4 regions of the Lentibacillus sp. L22 genome follow, and region 1 is predicted to be linked to each of the others. Evidence: riboswitches for the same ligand, from Rfam matches in the RefSeq annotation. Region 1 holds a riboswitch; each other region holds the start of a gene.
The links. A riboswitch is a leader RNA that binds a small molecule or an ion and turns the genes downstream of it on or off. The one in region 1 is predicted to bind S-adenosylmethionine.
Positions count from the first base shown of each region.

Region 2: linked by a shared signal. The riboswitch ahead of ABRT01_RS05600 (O-acetylhomoserine aminocarboxypropyltransferase/cysteine synthase family protein) and the one ahead of ABRT01_RS08720 (5-methyltetrahydropteroyltriglutamate--homocysteine S-methyltransferase) in region 1 are both predicted to bind S-adenosylmethionine.
Region 3: linked by a shared signal. The riboswitch ahead of ABRT01_RS07230 (methionine ABC transporter ATP-binding protein) and the one ahead of ABRT01_RS08720 (5-methyltetrahydropteroyltriglutamate--homocysteine S-methyltransferase) in region 1 are both predicted to bind S-adenosylmethionine.
Region 4: linked by a shared signal. The riboswitch ahead of metK (methionine adenosyltransferase) and the one ahead of ABRT01_RS08720 (5-methyltetrahydropteroyltriglutamate--homocysteine S-methyltransferase) in region 1 are both predicted to bind S-adenosylmethionine.

Region 1 covers NZ_JBFNXI010000014.1:28,693-32,878, reverse strand. Annotated here, with positions in the region: gene ABRT01_RS08725 (GMC family oxidoreductase) at 25-1,758, shown strand; SAM riboswitch class I at 1,912-2,015, shown strand; gene ABRT01_RS08720 (5-methyltetrahydropteroyltriglutamate--homocysteine S-methyltransferase) at 2,174-3,283, shown strand; gene ABRT01_RS08715 (hypothetical protein) at 3,498-3,884, opposite strand; gene ABRT01_RS08710 (sulfurtransferase) at 3,889-4,186, opposite strand, start outside.
Region 2 covers NZ_JBFNXI010000007.1:116,367-120,552, reverse strand. Annotated here, with positions in the region: gene cls (cardiolipin synthase) at 1-204, opposite strand, end outside; gene megL (methionine gamma-lyase) at 381-1,565, opposite strand; SAM riboswitch class I at 1,900-2,016, shown strand; gene ABRT01_RS05600 (O-acetylhomoserine aminocarboxypropyltransferase/cysteine synthase family protein) at 2,190-3,899, shown strand.
Region 3 covers NZ_JBFNXI010000010.1:63,737-67,922, reverse strand. Annotated here, with positions in the region: gene ABRT01_RS07240 (MetQ/NlpA family ABC transporter substrate-binding protein) at 1-505, opposite strand, end outside; gene ABRT01_RS07235 (methionine ABC transporter permease) at 521-1,189, opposite strand; gene ABRT01_RS07230 (methionine ABC transporter ATP-binding protein) at 1,179-2,210, opposite strand; SAM riboswitch class I at 2,362-2,470, opposite strand; gene ABRT01_RS07225 (thioredoxin family protein) at 2,685-2,999, opposite strand; gene ABRT01_RS07220 (toprim domain-containing protein) at 3,010-3,363, opposite strand; gene gcvH (glycine cleavage system protein GcvH) at 3,498-3,881, opposite strand; gene ABRT01_RS07210 (arsenate reductase family protein) at 4,078-4,186, opposite strand, start outside.
Region 4 covers NZ_JBFNXI010000031.1:26,141-30,326, forward strand. Annotated here, with positions in the region: gene ABRT01_RS12985 (hypothetical protein) at 735-2,120, shown strand; SAM riboswitch class I at 2,300-2,408, shown strand; gene metK (methionine adenosyltransferase) at 2,571-3,770, shown strand; gene asnB (asparagine synthase (glutamine-hydrolyzing)) at 3,900-4,186, shown strand, end outside.

The DNA.
Region 1 (4,186 bases):
TCAACATGACAAGGAGGAGAGAATATGGTCCAAAAACTCGATAAAGTGGATGCAGTTATCGTTGGCTCTGGTTGGGCAGGTGGTATTGCCGCTGCAGAACTTTCCAAAGCAGGTTACCAAGTTGTCGTGTTAGAACGCGGAGAGAACAAAAAGCAAGATGATTTTGTTGGTACCAAGGATGAATTAAAATATTCCATCCGCTATGATTTGATGCAGAAATTAAATAAGGACACCATTACCTCGAGAAGTAGTATAAACGATACAGCATTGCCCGTGCGCAACAATAGTCACGCCCGCATCGGCACAGACACTGGAGGGGCAGGTGTACATTGGAATGGCATTAGTTTCCGCTGGTTGCCATATGATTTTGAGATTTACAGTAAAACGGTGGATCGCTACGGCAAGGATAAAATCCCCAAAGATATGACCATTCAGGACTGGGGCATTACCTATGACGAATTGGAACCGTATTACGACAAATTCGAAAAAACTGCCGGTATATCCGGAGAAGAAAACCCAATCGGGCCCAAGCGTTCAGATAAATATCCGAATCCGCCGATGCAGGAGACCGCGGTTACCCGGCTGTATAAAAAAGCCGCGAAAGAACTCGGATATCATCCCTATCACATACCATCTGCCAACGTCACCAAGCAGTACACGAACCCGGACGGAGAAACCATTAACGCCTGTATGTATTGTGCATTTTGTGAGGAATATGGCTGTGACTTTGGTGCGAAGGCGGATCCGATTGTAACTGTACTTGCAACTGCCGAAAAGACTGGCAATTACGAACTGCGTAATCAATGCACTGCCACCCGGGTTACCCATAGCGGCAACCGGGCTAACGGGATCATTTATACCGATACCTCAACCGGTCAAGAATACGAGCAACCTGCTGACATTGTTGTGCTTGCCGGATTTGTTTTTACCAATAACCGGTTATTATTATTATCTGAGATTGGCGAACCATACAATCCTAAAACTGGAAAAGGTATCATCGGCAAAAACTTCACCGGCCATTTTTCCAATCTCTCTACCTATGTCGGTACCCGCGGCTTCTTTGAAGATAAAAAATTCAATTTGTATGCCGGTGCAGGTGCCCTGGGTACGACGATTGATGACTTTAGCGGTGATAATATCGACCATACCGATCTCGATTTTCTACATGGGTATGAAGTGCATTACTTCCAGACGGGAATGCGGCCGATTGCCAATAACCAAGTTCCAAAAGGTACACCAATCTGGGGGAAGGAATTTAAGAAAAATTCATTGCACTACACGAATCGCAATATCTTCCTGACCCCACAGACCGCATTTTTGCCGAATAAGAACAGCTACATGGACCTGGATCCAACGTACACCGATTATCTTGGCAATCCGCTGCTCAGAGTAACCTGTGAATACCAGGACTATGATATCAGCCGCACCCGTCACGGTATTAACACTTCCAAAAAAATCGTGGAAAAAATGGGTGCCGATATCGTGGATGTCGATGAAATTGATGATGATACGCAATTCGACCACAAATTTTATACCGATCATTTCTTCGGTGGCGCCATCATGGGTGATAGTAAGGATAATTCAGCAGTCAACACGTATTCACAGATGTGGGATATGGAAAACCTATTCGTTGTAGGCGGCTCTTCCTTCCCGCATAACAGTAATTACAATCCAACCGTTACTATCGGCGCATTCGCTTACCGTGCGACAGAGGGAATGATTCAGTATTTAAAAAATGGAGGAGGAATAGTTTCTTAGGAGAAAAGGGAATAAGTACTTTACTTGTTTGATCCATTGAATATATTTTATTGGCTTTGGGTCAGTGTATGTTACTTTTGTAAACATTCAAAAATCCCTTGACATTTAGTATCGTCACGTGTAACGTAAATATTAATAATTTAATATAATTTTTTCTTATCCAGAGAGGTGGAGGGACTGGCCCTTGGAAGCCTCGGCAGCAGACTCGGTATAGAGTACTGTGCCAATTCCAGAAGCGTCATGCTTGAAGATAAGAAGAGCGAACAACTGTGATCGTGAAACCTCTTCTTAATTCAAGAAGGGGTTTTTTGATTCCATAAAGGCCCCGCGTAAACTAGACAGAAAGGAGCGGTGTTGCAGGAATAGCTGAACCTATTGATTTTAACCATCACAAAAAAGAAAGAGGGTATATTACATGTCGATTACATTAACCAAAGCACCATTTAAAGCTGATCTTGTTGGCAGCTTGCTTCGTCCAGAAAATTTGCAGCAGGCGAGGAAGGCATACAAAGAAGGAAGCATCTCCGCTGAACAACTGCGTGAGGTAGAAACGAAGGAAATCAAGCGCATTGTTGACAAGCAGATTGAGGTCGGTTTAAAAGCCGTGAGTGACGGAGAGTTCAGACGCCGCTTCTGGCATACAGATTTCCTGGAACATTTAAATGGTGTAGAAGGCTATGTTCCTGAAACTGGATTCGTTTTTCACGGCGAGGAGGAAACGGAAAAGTATGATGTACGAAACATTGGCAAGATCTCGTTCAATCCGGACCATCCGTTTCTAAAAGACTTTTCCTTGTTTCATGACATTGTAGATGGCCGGGCAGTTGCCAAACAAACGATTCCAAGTCCTAACCAATTATTCAATCCCGGTATTCGCGATGAAAGTATCTATCCGGATATAGAGGAATATGCAGATGATATTATTCAAACCTACCGGGATGCATTACGGGCGTTTTATGATGCTGGTGTACGATACTTACAATTTGACGATGTGTATATTGCCGGTCTTTCGTCACCCGATATTCCGTTCAATGACGGTACATTTAATCGAGAACAATTAATTGATTTGGCATTGCGGGTTGTTAACGGCGTACTGGAAGGAAAACCGGATGATTTGTATGTGACAACCCATCTCTGTCGCGGTAATTATCGATCTAACTGGGCATTTGCAGGAAGTTATAAACGGATTGCACCCACATTATTTGCCAAAGAAAATGTCAATGGATTCTTTTTAGAGTATGACGATGATCGTTCCGGTGATTTCAAACCATTGGAATATATCCCAAATGGAGGGGCACAGGTTGTACTTGGCCTGGTCACTTCCAAATCTGGTGAGCTGGAAGATAAGGAAAAGATTAAAGCACGAATCGAGGAAGCATCACAATATGTACCGCTTGAACAACTAGCTCTAAGTACACAATGCGGATTTGCCTCAACTCATCATGGAAATAAATTAACTGAGGAAGATCAATGGAGGAAGCTGAAGTTTATTGTCGAGATCGCCAATGAAGTATGGGGTTTTTGATCATTGGTACAATCTCGAAATGTCTTCGGTTAAGGATATTCAAGGGTCTCTGTAGTGTTGTGGGGATAGTCTGGATTTTTATTAGGAACTTCCTAATGGAGGAGTTCCTTTTTTATTGAAAACATGCAATGAGCATACAATGACTGTTTCATATTTTCAGCTATCAAAAGAAACAAAAACAAACATCCCCCCTTGATGCTTGGGGGGGATGATCCTACCAGGAACGTATTGCTCCATCGTCCAAACAACCGGGACGAATGACACCTTTGATAAAGTTTTGGCTAGTTGGCAATGACACCAGATGAGCCAGCCATTGTTCCTTTTCCTTATCTGGAATCCTGTGGACAAAACTTTCTGCAGTAACCTGAAGAATCACATCATCGTCACTAATTCCAAAGTCCAAGGACCAGCCACCGGTTTTGGAAATTCGTCCAGACGTATCGGTTCGAATGATTTTATAATCGTCCTTTTCTTTATAGGAATCTAACACAGATGCATCCAAATAGATTGGTAGTTTTTCAAGCTGTCCATCCTTTAGCGCTTTTGAGAATAGCTGTTTTATGATTGGAACGTCACTCACACGAATGGTTTCTACCGCCATTGCTTTACCTCTCAACCGGTACGCCAACCATGCTTCCCCATTCGGTCCAGGAGCCGTCATAGTTGCGGACGTTGTCAAAGCCAAGTAACTCGTGAAGGGCAAACCATGTGTGAGCAGAACGTTCACCAATTCGGCAATAGGTGATAACATCTTTATCGGAAGTAATTCCTTTTGTTCCATATAATTCTTTTAATTCCTCTGGAGATTTAAACGTACCATCCTCATTCGTAGCTTGTTTCCATGGCACATTGGCAGCTCCTGGTATATGTCCACCGCGTTGAGCTGTTTCGGTCATTCCTGGT
Region 2 (4,186 bases), on a different contig from region 1:
GGTATCCCATGTGAATATCCGTTGTTTGCTTATGTTTCTTCCAAATATCAAATACAAAATAAAGCCAGCAATCGGAATAAATAACAAGACCATCAGCCATGCCCATGTGGACTGTGCATCCTTGCGTTCCAGGAAAATGATCGTAAAGGCCAGCGCAATATTAACAATCATTATTATAGCCACTAAGTATGGCATGAACACCATGTCAGTTTCTCCTCTCAAAAAGCAAACGCATTTTACTTTATCATTTGTAAGCAATATGTATATCATCCGTGCATTCTAAATTACTATTGTATACCAGTGCCAAGAAAAAACAAAGGGGGTAACAAAAAGGGTCAGCCCCACCACTTTAATACATTAAAGCGGCAAGGGACTGCCCCCTATATTTTATCCAGCGCCTGTTTGAGATCATCCCAAACGTCTTCCCATTTTTCCAATCCAACAGACAAACGTATAAGCTGATCGGTTATTCCCATTTCCAATCTGAATGCTTCCGGGATAACCGCATGTGTCATAGTAGCCGGATGTTCAATAAGTGTCTCGGCATCACCCAGACTAACGGCGATTTTCACAAATGATAAAGCATTTAACATCGCTTGTGCATCCTGTTTTGTTCCCTTTATTTCAAAGGAGATCATACCGCCACCGCGTTTCATCTGTTTTTCCATAATGGCATAAGATGGATTTGCTTGATCACCCGGGTAATAAATGCTCGCGACTTTTGGATGGTCTTTAAGCTTGGTAAAAATTTGTTCAGCATTATCACAATGCCGATCAAGGCGAACTGGCAACGTTTTAAGCCCACGAATTAACAGCCATGCATCAAACGGTGAAATAATACCGCCGATATCCTTTTGGGTGGACATTTGTACAGTATCCAAAAAGTCTTTGGATCCAACAACAAGACCAGCTATAACGTCCCCATGACCACCGATATATTTAGTAGCACTGTGAACAACAATATCACATCCCAAATCAAGCGGGCGCTGTATATATGGCGAACAAAACGTATTATCAACGACAACCGGGATCGCAAATTCCTTGGCTACTTTTGCAACCATTGCCAGGTCAATCAACTTCATGGTTGGATTAATCGGCGTTTCCACATAAATACAGGCCGTTTCCGGTTTGATACATTTTCGCAACTCATCAGCGGAATTCATGTTGGAAAGGCTATGGGTTATCACGTATTTTTCCTCCATCATGCTTAACAGGTCAAATGTACACCCATACAGCCCGGATGAACAGACAATATGATCATTAGCCTTGGTTAATGCAATCAAAACTGCCGATACAGCAGCCATCCCGGAGCCAAATGCCAGCCCCCGCTCCCCATGTTCTAACGCGGCCATTCGTTCCTCCAATGCCGTTACAGTCGGATTGCCAATTCGTGAATAAATATAGCCCTCCTCATCCCCGGAGAATCGGCGTTCCCCTTGTTCAGCAGTTGCAAATGTAAAAGTTGATGTTTGAAATAATGGTGGTGTTAAACTTCCCAACATATCTTTTGCATCATAACCATCATGTATGACAGATGTTTCCAAATGTTTAAATCGCTTAGCCATATTCCTCTCCCCTTTATGCGCTTTCTTTCTTTACATCCATGATATCGGAAAATACCAATATTCGAAAGTGTTTTCTGAATTATTGACACACTTTTTTCGCTAAACTGAATCCCCTCCTTGTTAAGATTTTAGAGGAGCTGCAAGCAGGACGGGAGGGACTCGCGAAGTCGGTAGAGTACGCTCCGGGGCGGGAGAGGAACCCGCTAAGTCGGGACAAAGACAGCAAAGCGATTTCGCTAATGAGCCATGATAATTCCCAAAATAACAGTTGACAGATGACACTACTCAGGTTTATACTTTTTATTAAATTAAATTTTTCAAAACCTTTTTATATCTCTTATCAAGAGCGGTGGAGGGATTAGGCCCTGCGAAACCCGGCAACCATCAGGCTAAAAAGCAGTCATGAAAGGTGCTACATCCTACAGGTCCTTGTCGATCTGGAAGATAAGAGGAGGAACGTTCTTATCCGCCCTCTTCTTAAGGAAGGGCGTTTTTTCGTATCCCCCCACGTCAATTGCAACGCTCGATCAAAGTCATTGCTATACTGTGATACAAGCAATCCTTACAGAATTAAAGCATTGGCTGAAATAATCAGTCACCCAACTACCTAAGGAGGAATCATTGATGTCAAACTTTCATTCGCACGATTTAGAAACATTGTTGCTTCATGCAGGGCAGGAACCAGATCCAACAACAGGATCTCGCAGTGTTCCGATCTACCAGACGACTTCCTACGTATTTAACGATACGGAACATGCGCAAAACTTATTTGCATTAGCTGAACCAGGCAATATCTACACACGACTTGGCAATCCAACGTGTGCTGTTTTTGAAGAACGAGTCGCCCAGTTGGAAGATGGATCAGCAGCAGTTGCCACCTCATCCGGCATGGCAGCAATTACATTAGCTATTCTGAATCTGGCTGGTGCCGGTGACGAAATTATTGCCGACAGCAACTTGTACGGCGGAACCTATAATTTGTTTTCCACCACTTTGCCCCGTTATGGAATTAAGGTGAAATTTGTTGACGGGACAGACCTTGATGCCATTCGTTCCGCGATAACAACAAAAACGAAAGCAATTTATGGAGAAATTATTACCAATCCGAGTCTGAATGTGCTTGATGTGGAGGAAATTGCCAGCATCGCCCACGAACATCATATCCCGTTAATTGTGGACAACACGTTTGCTACCCCGTATTGCGCAAAGCCCTTAACATGGGGAGCCGACATTGTGATCCATTCTGCTACCAAATGGATCGGTGGCCACGGAAATTCCATTGGTGGTGTTGTTGTCGATGGTGGACGATTTAATTGGGACAACGAAAAATTCCCCGGGTTTACCGAACCGGATGAGAGCTATCACGGCCTCCGCTATGCAGACTTGGCTCCGGCTGCCTTCGCAACAAAATTACGGGCGCAATTACTGAGGGATATCGGAGCATGCCTAAGTCCCATTAATGCCTTTTTACTATTGCAAGGACTGGAAACCTTACATTTGCGTGTCGAACGTCATAATCAAAATGCGCAAGAAGTCGCCGCATACCTCAAGGCGCATCCAGCTGTGGAATGGGTCAACTATCCTGGATTGGAAAACCACCCTTCCCATTCATTGGCTAAAAAATATTTGCAACACGGTTTTGGTTCCATCATCACGTTCGGTATTCAAGGTGGCAGGGAAGCAGGAAGGAAATTGATTGACAATATTTCGATCTGGTCACATGTCGCGAATGTCGGGGATTCGAAATCACTGATTATTCATCCTGCATCCACAACCCATCAGCAATTAAGTGCGGAAGACTTGGAAAAAAGCGGTGTATCCGAAGAACTTGTCCGCCTTGCTATCGGGGTCGAAAATGTGGATGATATTTTAATTGATTTGGATCAGGCTATTGCCAAAGCTACCGATACAAAGCCAACTATCCAATCTTCCGGGAATGATGCCATTAAATGGCTGCTTTCATCCCCTTTTTCCCGTGAAGCTGGTGCGATAAGACAAAAAGTAATCGCAGTAATTGGTCAAGATCATAGCAAACAGGAATTACAGCAATTACAACAGCATGGATTCCAAATCGTCGAAGTAAATGAACAGACCCAAGCGCCGGATACAATTGATGCAGCTTGGCTGAAAAAAGGACCTGTCCCTGCCAGCACGCTGGAACAGTTTATTAATGCACAAGGAAAGATCCTGTGGATAGAACAACCGGATGAAACCGATCCAACACTGGAACATGCAAAAGCTTGCGGAATTACGGTTATCACCGGATTAAACCCCAATGAAACATTTATACGTTTACGCAACAACACATCCGAACAACTAACTGTTGAGGTATAACAATTTTTTAAGGTTTTGAAGGCTGACCCTATATGGGTACGGCCTTCTTTTTTTACATCATTTTCGCGACAAAACATGTATGCTATAATCATAATCACAACCTGCAAGAAATAATGGCTTCTGTGTGTGTTCCACTAGATATGGATGATTTTAGCAGGAGTCCCCCTGTCTTATTATTACAATTTTATAACATGCCAAATCAATGATAAAAACATGATATACTAGCCAAGATAAACGGGTAAACATATACTATTATGCACCCTTTTCGCATTTGTTCTGATTCATTT
Region 3 (4,186 bases), on a different contig from region 1:
TCTGCGCATTTACTTTATCCACATTATCATCCAGCTTGATTAAGCCACTTTTTTCAAATAATTCCAGTATCCGTCCATGGTCTGACGCTGAATTACTCATAATCACTTCTGTACCATTTTTGACGTCATCCAGACTTTTAATATCTTTTGAATAAATCCCCATTGGTTCAATATGAATGCCATCAATGTAATCCAGATCGTAGCCGGTATCTTTTATCACTTGTTCTAAGAAGGGAATGGTTTGAAAATAATTCGCATCCAGATCACTATCAGCAAGTGCATCGTTAGGTAATACATAATCTTGAAATTCCTCAATCTCTAAATTAATCCCTTTTTCTTTCAAGATCGGTTTCGCCTTTTCCAATACTTCGGCATGTGGGACACTTGTTGCACCCACTTTAATGGTTGTATTACCGTCTTCATCTTTACCCTCACTGGAACCACCGCCACAAGCCGCTAAAAGAAGTACCAGTATTGCAGACAGAAGTATAAAAACCTTTTTCATCAAAAATTCCCCTCTCTATCTTTTATCTAATTTATTGGAAATAAAGTCGCCAATGAACTGAAAAATAAATACAATGATAACAATTGCCACAGTACAAACAAGGACAACATCAAAGTCACGTCGCTGGAAACCAAAATAATAGGCATAATTACCTAATCCTCCAGCGCCAATTACTCCAGCCATTGCCGTATAACCAATTAACGCAATTGCGGTCACCGTTAATCCGGAAATCAAAGCAGGCATCGATTCCGGCAGTAAGACGCGAAAGATAATTGTTCTTGTTTTTGCCCCCATGGATTTTGCAGCCTCAACCACACCTTTATCCACTTCTTTTAGAGCAATCTCAACTAATCGGCCATAAAACGGTGCCGACCCGATAATTAAGGCAGGCAATGCAGCATTGGGGCCGCGAATCGTTCCTAGTAAAAAATCGGTAAATGGGAATAACAAAAAGATCAAAATAATAAATGGGATCGCACGAAAGATATTGACAGCAGCAGCAACAATTAGGTTAATAAATTTATTCTGCCATATCCCATCTTTAGCTGTCAGGTATAAGAGCAACCCTAGTAAAATTCCCAGAATAAATGTACCAAGAAGTCCCAATAAGGTCATATAAAATGTTTCATAGGTCGCATCCCAAAAATCTTCCATATTCAAATTAGGAAATAAATCAGTCAGCATCACGGAACACCTCCACTTCTACCGAGGTATCCTGAATAAACCGGAGCGCCTTGTTCAATTCAGACGTTTCGCCGATCATCTGAACAAACAATGTTCCATAGGCTCCTGCCTGTGTCTGCGTAATTTTTCCCTGCAGGATATTTACGTCGATGGAAAACTCCTTGGCCACCTTGCTGATGAGTGCCTGATTGGCAGTTTCCCCAATAAAATGCAGACGAACAATTTTACCATGCTCATATGTGTTAATCAGATCTGTTACACCTTCATTTTCATCTGCTGTCCCCATCACCTGTTCAACAAAACGCTTCGTTACCTGCTGTTGCGGCCGCAAAAATATGTCCAACACATCGCCTTGCTCCACAATTTTTCCTTTTTCCATGACAGCGACCTGGTTACAAATTTTGCGAATGACGTGCATTTCATGGGTGATTAAGATAATCGTTAATCCCAGCTGTTTATTAATATCCACCAACAGGTCCAAAATGGAATCGGTTGTTTCCGGATCCAACGCCGAAGTTGCTTCGTCACATAATAATACTTTCGGGTTATTTGCAAGCGCTCTGGCAATTCCCACCCGCTGTTTTTGTCCACCACTTAACTGGGATGGGTAAGCATTCTCGCGTTCCGTAAGACCAACAAGATTGATTAATTCCTTCACCCGCTTGTCACGCTTGTCCTTTGGAACACCTGCAATCTCCAGCGGAAATGCGATATTGTCTTTGACCGTCCGTGACCAAAGCAGATTAAAATGTTGAAAGATCATACCGATTTCTTGTCTGGCAACCCGAAGCTGTTTCGCATTCATCTCGGTAATATCGTGGTCATGGATAACAATCCGTCCGCTCGTCGGTTCCTCCAGCCGATTCAGCAGCCTGACAAACGTACTCTTTCCCGCCCCGCTATATCCGATCACCCCGAATATCTCGCCTTCTTGTATATCTAACGTTAATTCATTCACAGCAGTGATTTGCTCATTATTGGATGATGAGAAAATTTTGCTCAACCCTTCAATCGAAATCAAGAAATAGTCCTCCTTTTAAAATCCTTCCAGGGCAAACCATACAGGAAACAAACTTAAATCATCTGTATTTTCATGATTATATTATGCCCCACATAACGGAAAAACGTCTTTCTGCGGGGAACAGAAAGACGTTTTTAATGTCTTCTAAGTTCCCTCATCTGTCAAAGTACTACTCTGCAGGAATTGGCACCTTTCAAACGAATTGCCTGAAGGTTGCCGCGGGTTCACAGGGCCAGTCCCTCCACCGCTCAAGATAAGAGATTTATCATATATTGCTGTTAATAATAAATTAAATATTAGCATTGCAAATCACTAGTGTCAATATGAAGTTCAATAGTTCGCTAATTCCCAATTATCCTACATCAATTGGTTGGTAGATCAACCGCCTGCAAAAGGCAATATAAGAATATGGATACCCTGTCCTTATACCCTTTGTCCATGCTGGATCCACTTGTTTGCCAGAGCCTCGTTGAATTATGATGTCGCAAACAATTCCGGTTTATATTCAAGCAAATAGTGATAAATATTGGCAATGGAGCGGAATGCATAAACTCGCTCCTTGATTTTTCCATCTTGTTTGATGAACAAACACGGAACACTTTCGATCTTGTATTCCTGCATAAACTCCGGATTTATTGAGGCGTTCATTTCGTAAAAAATATTTTCCTGATGTACAGACTCGATCTTATCCAGCATCGTCCTGGCCAGTTTACACGTACCACACAACGGGGTGAAAATATATAGAAAATAACTCTCTTTTGCTTTTGCTTCTTCTGTAAATTGCTGCAATACGATCACCCTAAATTAAAAATATCGGATTAACCTCAATGCTTTTGCTAACCAAAATTGTCGCAAGTACCTGCTCGGGCGTTGTTGCTACTTCCCGGTACTCACTACTGACATATAAGTGATTGGCATGCGGAAGTTCCCGGGCCAATTGTTTGCGTAACTTGATCCCTGAATCATCCTCATCAACTAAAATAAATACGTCTTTATTATCCAAATCGTACGCATATAATAGTTCATCAAACCGTTCCACACCCAGCGTTCCATTCGTACAAACAATTTCCAGGTCCTCTGTGATGACTTTTTTGATTTGCTTTTTATCGGTTAACCCTTCAACAATAATCACCTTATCCGATTCATTTGTCATGATCCCATAGCACTCCTTACCAATTCAAGCAAAAAGCTTCCCTATTACCATCTTATGATGTGAATAAGGCTGACTATACACCTTCTTTTTCGGTGCAAGCCAGCCTTCTGACATGTACTATTCATTTGTGGAAATTAGTCTTCCTGCGTTACTTCTTCGTATTGTTTAGCCGACAGCAGGTCATCCATTTCTGATTCATCCGATGGTTCAACGACAATCATCCACGCCTTTTCATATGGTGATTCGTTCACAAATTCAGGGTTGTCCTCTAAATCATCATTTACTTCAACAACTTTACCACTAATTGGCGCATACAATTCTGAAACAGTTTTTACCGATTCCACACTTCCGAAAGGCTCATCTGCTTCGATGTCGTCACCAACTTCTGGTAATTCAACAAAAACAATGTCGCCTAATTCATCTTGGGCAAAATCTGTAATTCCGATTCTGACTTTATCGTCTTCTTTTTTTACCCACTCATGTTCTTCTGAATATAATAATTCTTCTGGTAAGCTCATTGAAAATCCCTCCGTTAAAGTGCGTTCAAAAAGGAGTATAAAAAGGACCAAGATCAGCTAAGGTCTTAGGGCGTCCTGTTGTAACGTCAACAGTAGTCTGAGGTCATTTTTACCGGACTTTTTGAACATCCTCTTTATTCATTGCAATATTACTATACTAGGTATTCTCGTTTATTTCTAGTATTTCACTTTAATTTTACAACCAATTTTCCTGAAAAGTTTCTTCCTTAAATCCAACCGTTACATTCTGTCCATCCGTGACGATCGGCCGTTTGATCAACATGCCATCGGATGCGAGCATTTCT
Region 4 (4,186 bases), on a different contig from region 1:
CAAGTGTCGGTTAGAATCGGAGGGATATCGACCTTAGAAAGCGGGAATCGACCAAAAGTGGTGGGATATCAACCTCAGAAGGCGGATATCAACCAAAAGTGCGGGTGTATCAACCTGAAAAAGACGGAATCAACCGAAAACAGGGGGAGTATCAACCTAAAAAAGCGGATATCAACCTGATGGGAATCGACCAAAAGTTAAAGAACGTTTAATGGTAAATGAACTCCTTTCTTCGGTTTTGGCGGAGGGACAGGATTAAAAAGGGTTGTAAAGGTAAAATGCCTGTTTGATGTCAATATCCTTGAGAGTTAGTTTCAATTACGCGTACATATATTTAGTTAACTTCAGACCAATTCTCCATTAAAAAGGGAGTTGGTTTTTGTTGTTCAAATTTGCTTATTGAGACTTTTTGGAAGATGGGAGATTAAACAAGACAATGGAGAAAAACCATATCTAAATTACATTGGTTTGTAAGGAGAATTTATTGGTTATTGCCATGACTATAATGTTGTGAACGTTTAAGTGATTATATTCATTTGTAAAAAGCTACTAAATTGAATGCCAGAACAAGGGTAACTAGAAGCATGTACATAAAAACAAAGCCTAGATAATTTATTGAAAGTTCTAACCAGGATCATTGACATATGTTCCCTACAATGATAAGGATAAAGTATAAAGACCGGATTGTACTGGAGGAGTTTCACCGAAGCGTAAAATAAAGGGAGATAGGAAAAATGAATAAAAAATTAATGATGATGTTGTTAGCGGGGTTGTTGTCAATGGTATTAGTTGCATGTGGAAATAGTGAAGAAGATAAAGAGGATACAAAATCAGATACAGAAAAACAGGAAGATGAAAAAGAAATTAAAGTAGTAACTGCGGATCTATTCCATAAAAAGTTTTTCAATGATAGCTTTGGTATGGACGCACTTGGGGTATATGGGACTTTAAAAAATGAGGGTGAAACACCTGTAATTATCTCTGATGTGGAAATTACACTGTTTAATGATGAAGATAAGGCTATAGAAGTAAATACTGGTCAGGAAGATATTTTTAATAGTACGGCTATTGCTCCAGTTGTTATGGATGTTGATGAAAAAAGCTTTATTAATTTATATTTAGACTACAAGGACAAATACAAAGAATTAGACCACGTAGAAATTGATTATGAAGCTAAGCCAATATCAGCGGATAAACTAGTAAACATTGAGCTTGATAAAGATTCTATTAATCCAATGGGAGAATTACAGGAACCGGAAGAATGGAAAAAAGAAGATATGTCTGAAGGAACGATTCAGGGGAGGGAAGACATTCCTGTTACTGATGCAGATATTACCTTTAATATTGAAAATAAAGATGACAGAGACGCCAAGTACTATGCAGGTATTGGTGTTTACGATGAAGATGGGGAACTGCTGGGAACAGTTTTAGATACAGAGGATCTAGAAGATGATCATGTTCTTAAATCTGGAAAGGTTAAAAATGTCGAGGCATTAGACTCAGTCCCATTCAATATGGATAATATAGATCATGTAGAAGTTTACGTAGGTGGGATAGAGGCAGACGAAAGTGACTATTTGGAGGATTCAACTGTTGAAGAGGCTATAGAAGGGCACTTTAGTGAAGAAACTGATCAGAAAGAAGATAGTAACAAGTCCAATGATAAGGAGGAGGATTCAGAACTAGATCAAAACGATAAAAAAGAAACAGCTTCTTTAGACAGTTATTCAGAAGAAGAAATTGAATATGCTCGTGTCTGGATGCAGTTTATGGAAGTACAGGATATTACAGAACTAAATGTTAACAAGGTATCAGTGGGGACGCCTATTAATCCTCACGTTGATAAAAGTTCTAATTATCCAGAAGATGTTGTGATTCTAACTTCAGACATGACAGCAAATGGTATTATTACTTATTCAAGTAATGGAGATGGAACCATTAATATTTACCCAATTCCTTCACAATTTCCTCCAGAGGAATTTATTCAAGAGGAGGAAGGAATGGATATGCAGGAATACACTCAGTATTTAACGGATAATACTGAAAAGATGGATGTAGCCCCTTTAGATGATGATAAAGTGGCAGAGTTCCTAGACTCAGTAGATATTAAATATATGTAAACACCGTATATTTTACTATCAAGCCCCTTTGTAAGATTTTTTAATTGTCACTATTATTGTTGGTGACTTAAATATAAATAGATCCCAAAGGCTCATAGGGCTTCTATGATACAACAGAATAACGGATAAAAACATTGACATAAACAGGTGTTTTCGTTACGATAAATGACGAACGGACTCTCTTATTCAGAGTTGGTGGAGGGACAGGCCCGATGAAACCCGGCAACCATCACAAACGTGTGAAAAGGTGCTAATCTGATGCAAGGATAATTCCTTGAACAATAAGAGCGAAAGGCCACGAACCCTTTCCTCCATACGGGAAAGGCTTTTTTTGTTTTTAAGGAAATTGTATTCAATTAAAAACATGCATCATCCAAGATGTTTGAACAACATGTATGATAATCAATAATGATGAGTTCCGTACCAAAATTAAAGGGAGAGATTTGGCCTATGGCTGCAAATCGACGTTTATTCACATCCGAATCGGTCACGGAAGGGCATCCTGATAAAATTTGCGATCAGATTTCGGATGCGATTTTGGATGAAATTTTAGCAAAGGATCCAAACGCCCGTGTCGCTTGTGAAACCACTGTAACAACCGGTTTGGTATTGGTTTCTGGCGAGATAACGACGAGCACATATGTGGATATTCCGGCAATAGTCAGGCAAACGATTAAAGATATCGGTTATACCAGAGCAAAATATGGTTTTGATGCGGAAACATGTGCTGTACTTACAGCGATTGATGAACAATCGCCCGATATTGCCGAGGGTGTAGATACCGCCTGGGAAGCACGGCAAGGCCGAATGTCGGATGAGGAAATCGCGGCGATCGGTGCCGGGGACCAAGGCTTGATGTTTGGGTTTGCCTGTGATGAAACAGAAGAGTTCATGCCAATGCCGATTTCGTTGGCGCATAAAATGGCAAAACGTTTGGCGGACGTGCGAAAAGATGGCACACTTGATTACTTGAGACCGGATGGGAAAACCCAGGTAACAGTAGAATATGATGACCAGGATAATCCGGTAAAAGTGGATACAATCGTTATTTCCACCCAGCATCACCAGGATATTTCAACTGAACGAATTGAAAGGGATTTGCTTGAGTATGTCGTTCGCCCAGTCGTTCCGGCATACCTGCTGGATGAAACAACGAAATATTTCATTAATCCAACAGGCCGCTTTGTTATTGGCGGTCCACAAGGGGATGCCGGATTAACGGGACGGAAAATTATTGTTGACACATACGGAGGATATGCCCGTCATGGCGGCGGTGCATTTAGTGGTAAAGATTCAACCAAAGTGGATCGCTCCGCAGCATATGCCGCCCGTTATGTTGCCAAAAATATAGTTGCTTCCGGGCTTGCCAAAACATGTGAAGTACAGCTTGCGTATGCAATTGGTGTCGCTGAACCAGTATCGATAGCCATTAACACGTTTGACACGGGAACAGTTAATGAAGAAAGATTGGTTGAAGCGGTTCGAGAATTGTTTGATTTACGCCCAGCCGGCATTATTCGTATGCTTGATTTACAACGGCCTATTTTCAAAAAAACAGCTGCCTACGGACATTTTGGCCGAACCGACATCCTATTCCCATGGGAGAAGACGGATAAAGTTGAGGAATTAAAAGCATTGGTACAGATATAAGAACAATTGGTATGACTTTTCGTTATTATTATATATTTTTTGAGCCGATATTCTTATCGAAATAGGTCATCGTTTGTGATATACTCAAAAAGATATGATTACGAGAGCAAGAGAGTGAGGCTAAAGCCAATGTGTGGATTTATCGGAATGATTCGCAATAAGCCGGGGTTGCCAAATGAAACGGCAATACAGGCCTTTGAGCGGCAAAATAACATTATAACCCATCGTGGACCCGATGACGAGGGTTATTTTCACGATCATTATGTATCGTTTGGATTTAGACGTTTAAGCATTATCGATATCGAAAGTGGTCAGCAGCCACTCAGCTATCAAAATGAAAAAATATGGCTTATTTTCAATGGTGAAATCTATAATTATGTTGAACTTCGGGAAGATCTACGTCAAGAAGGCTATAC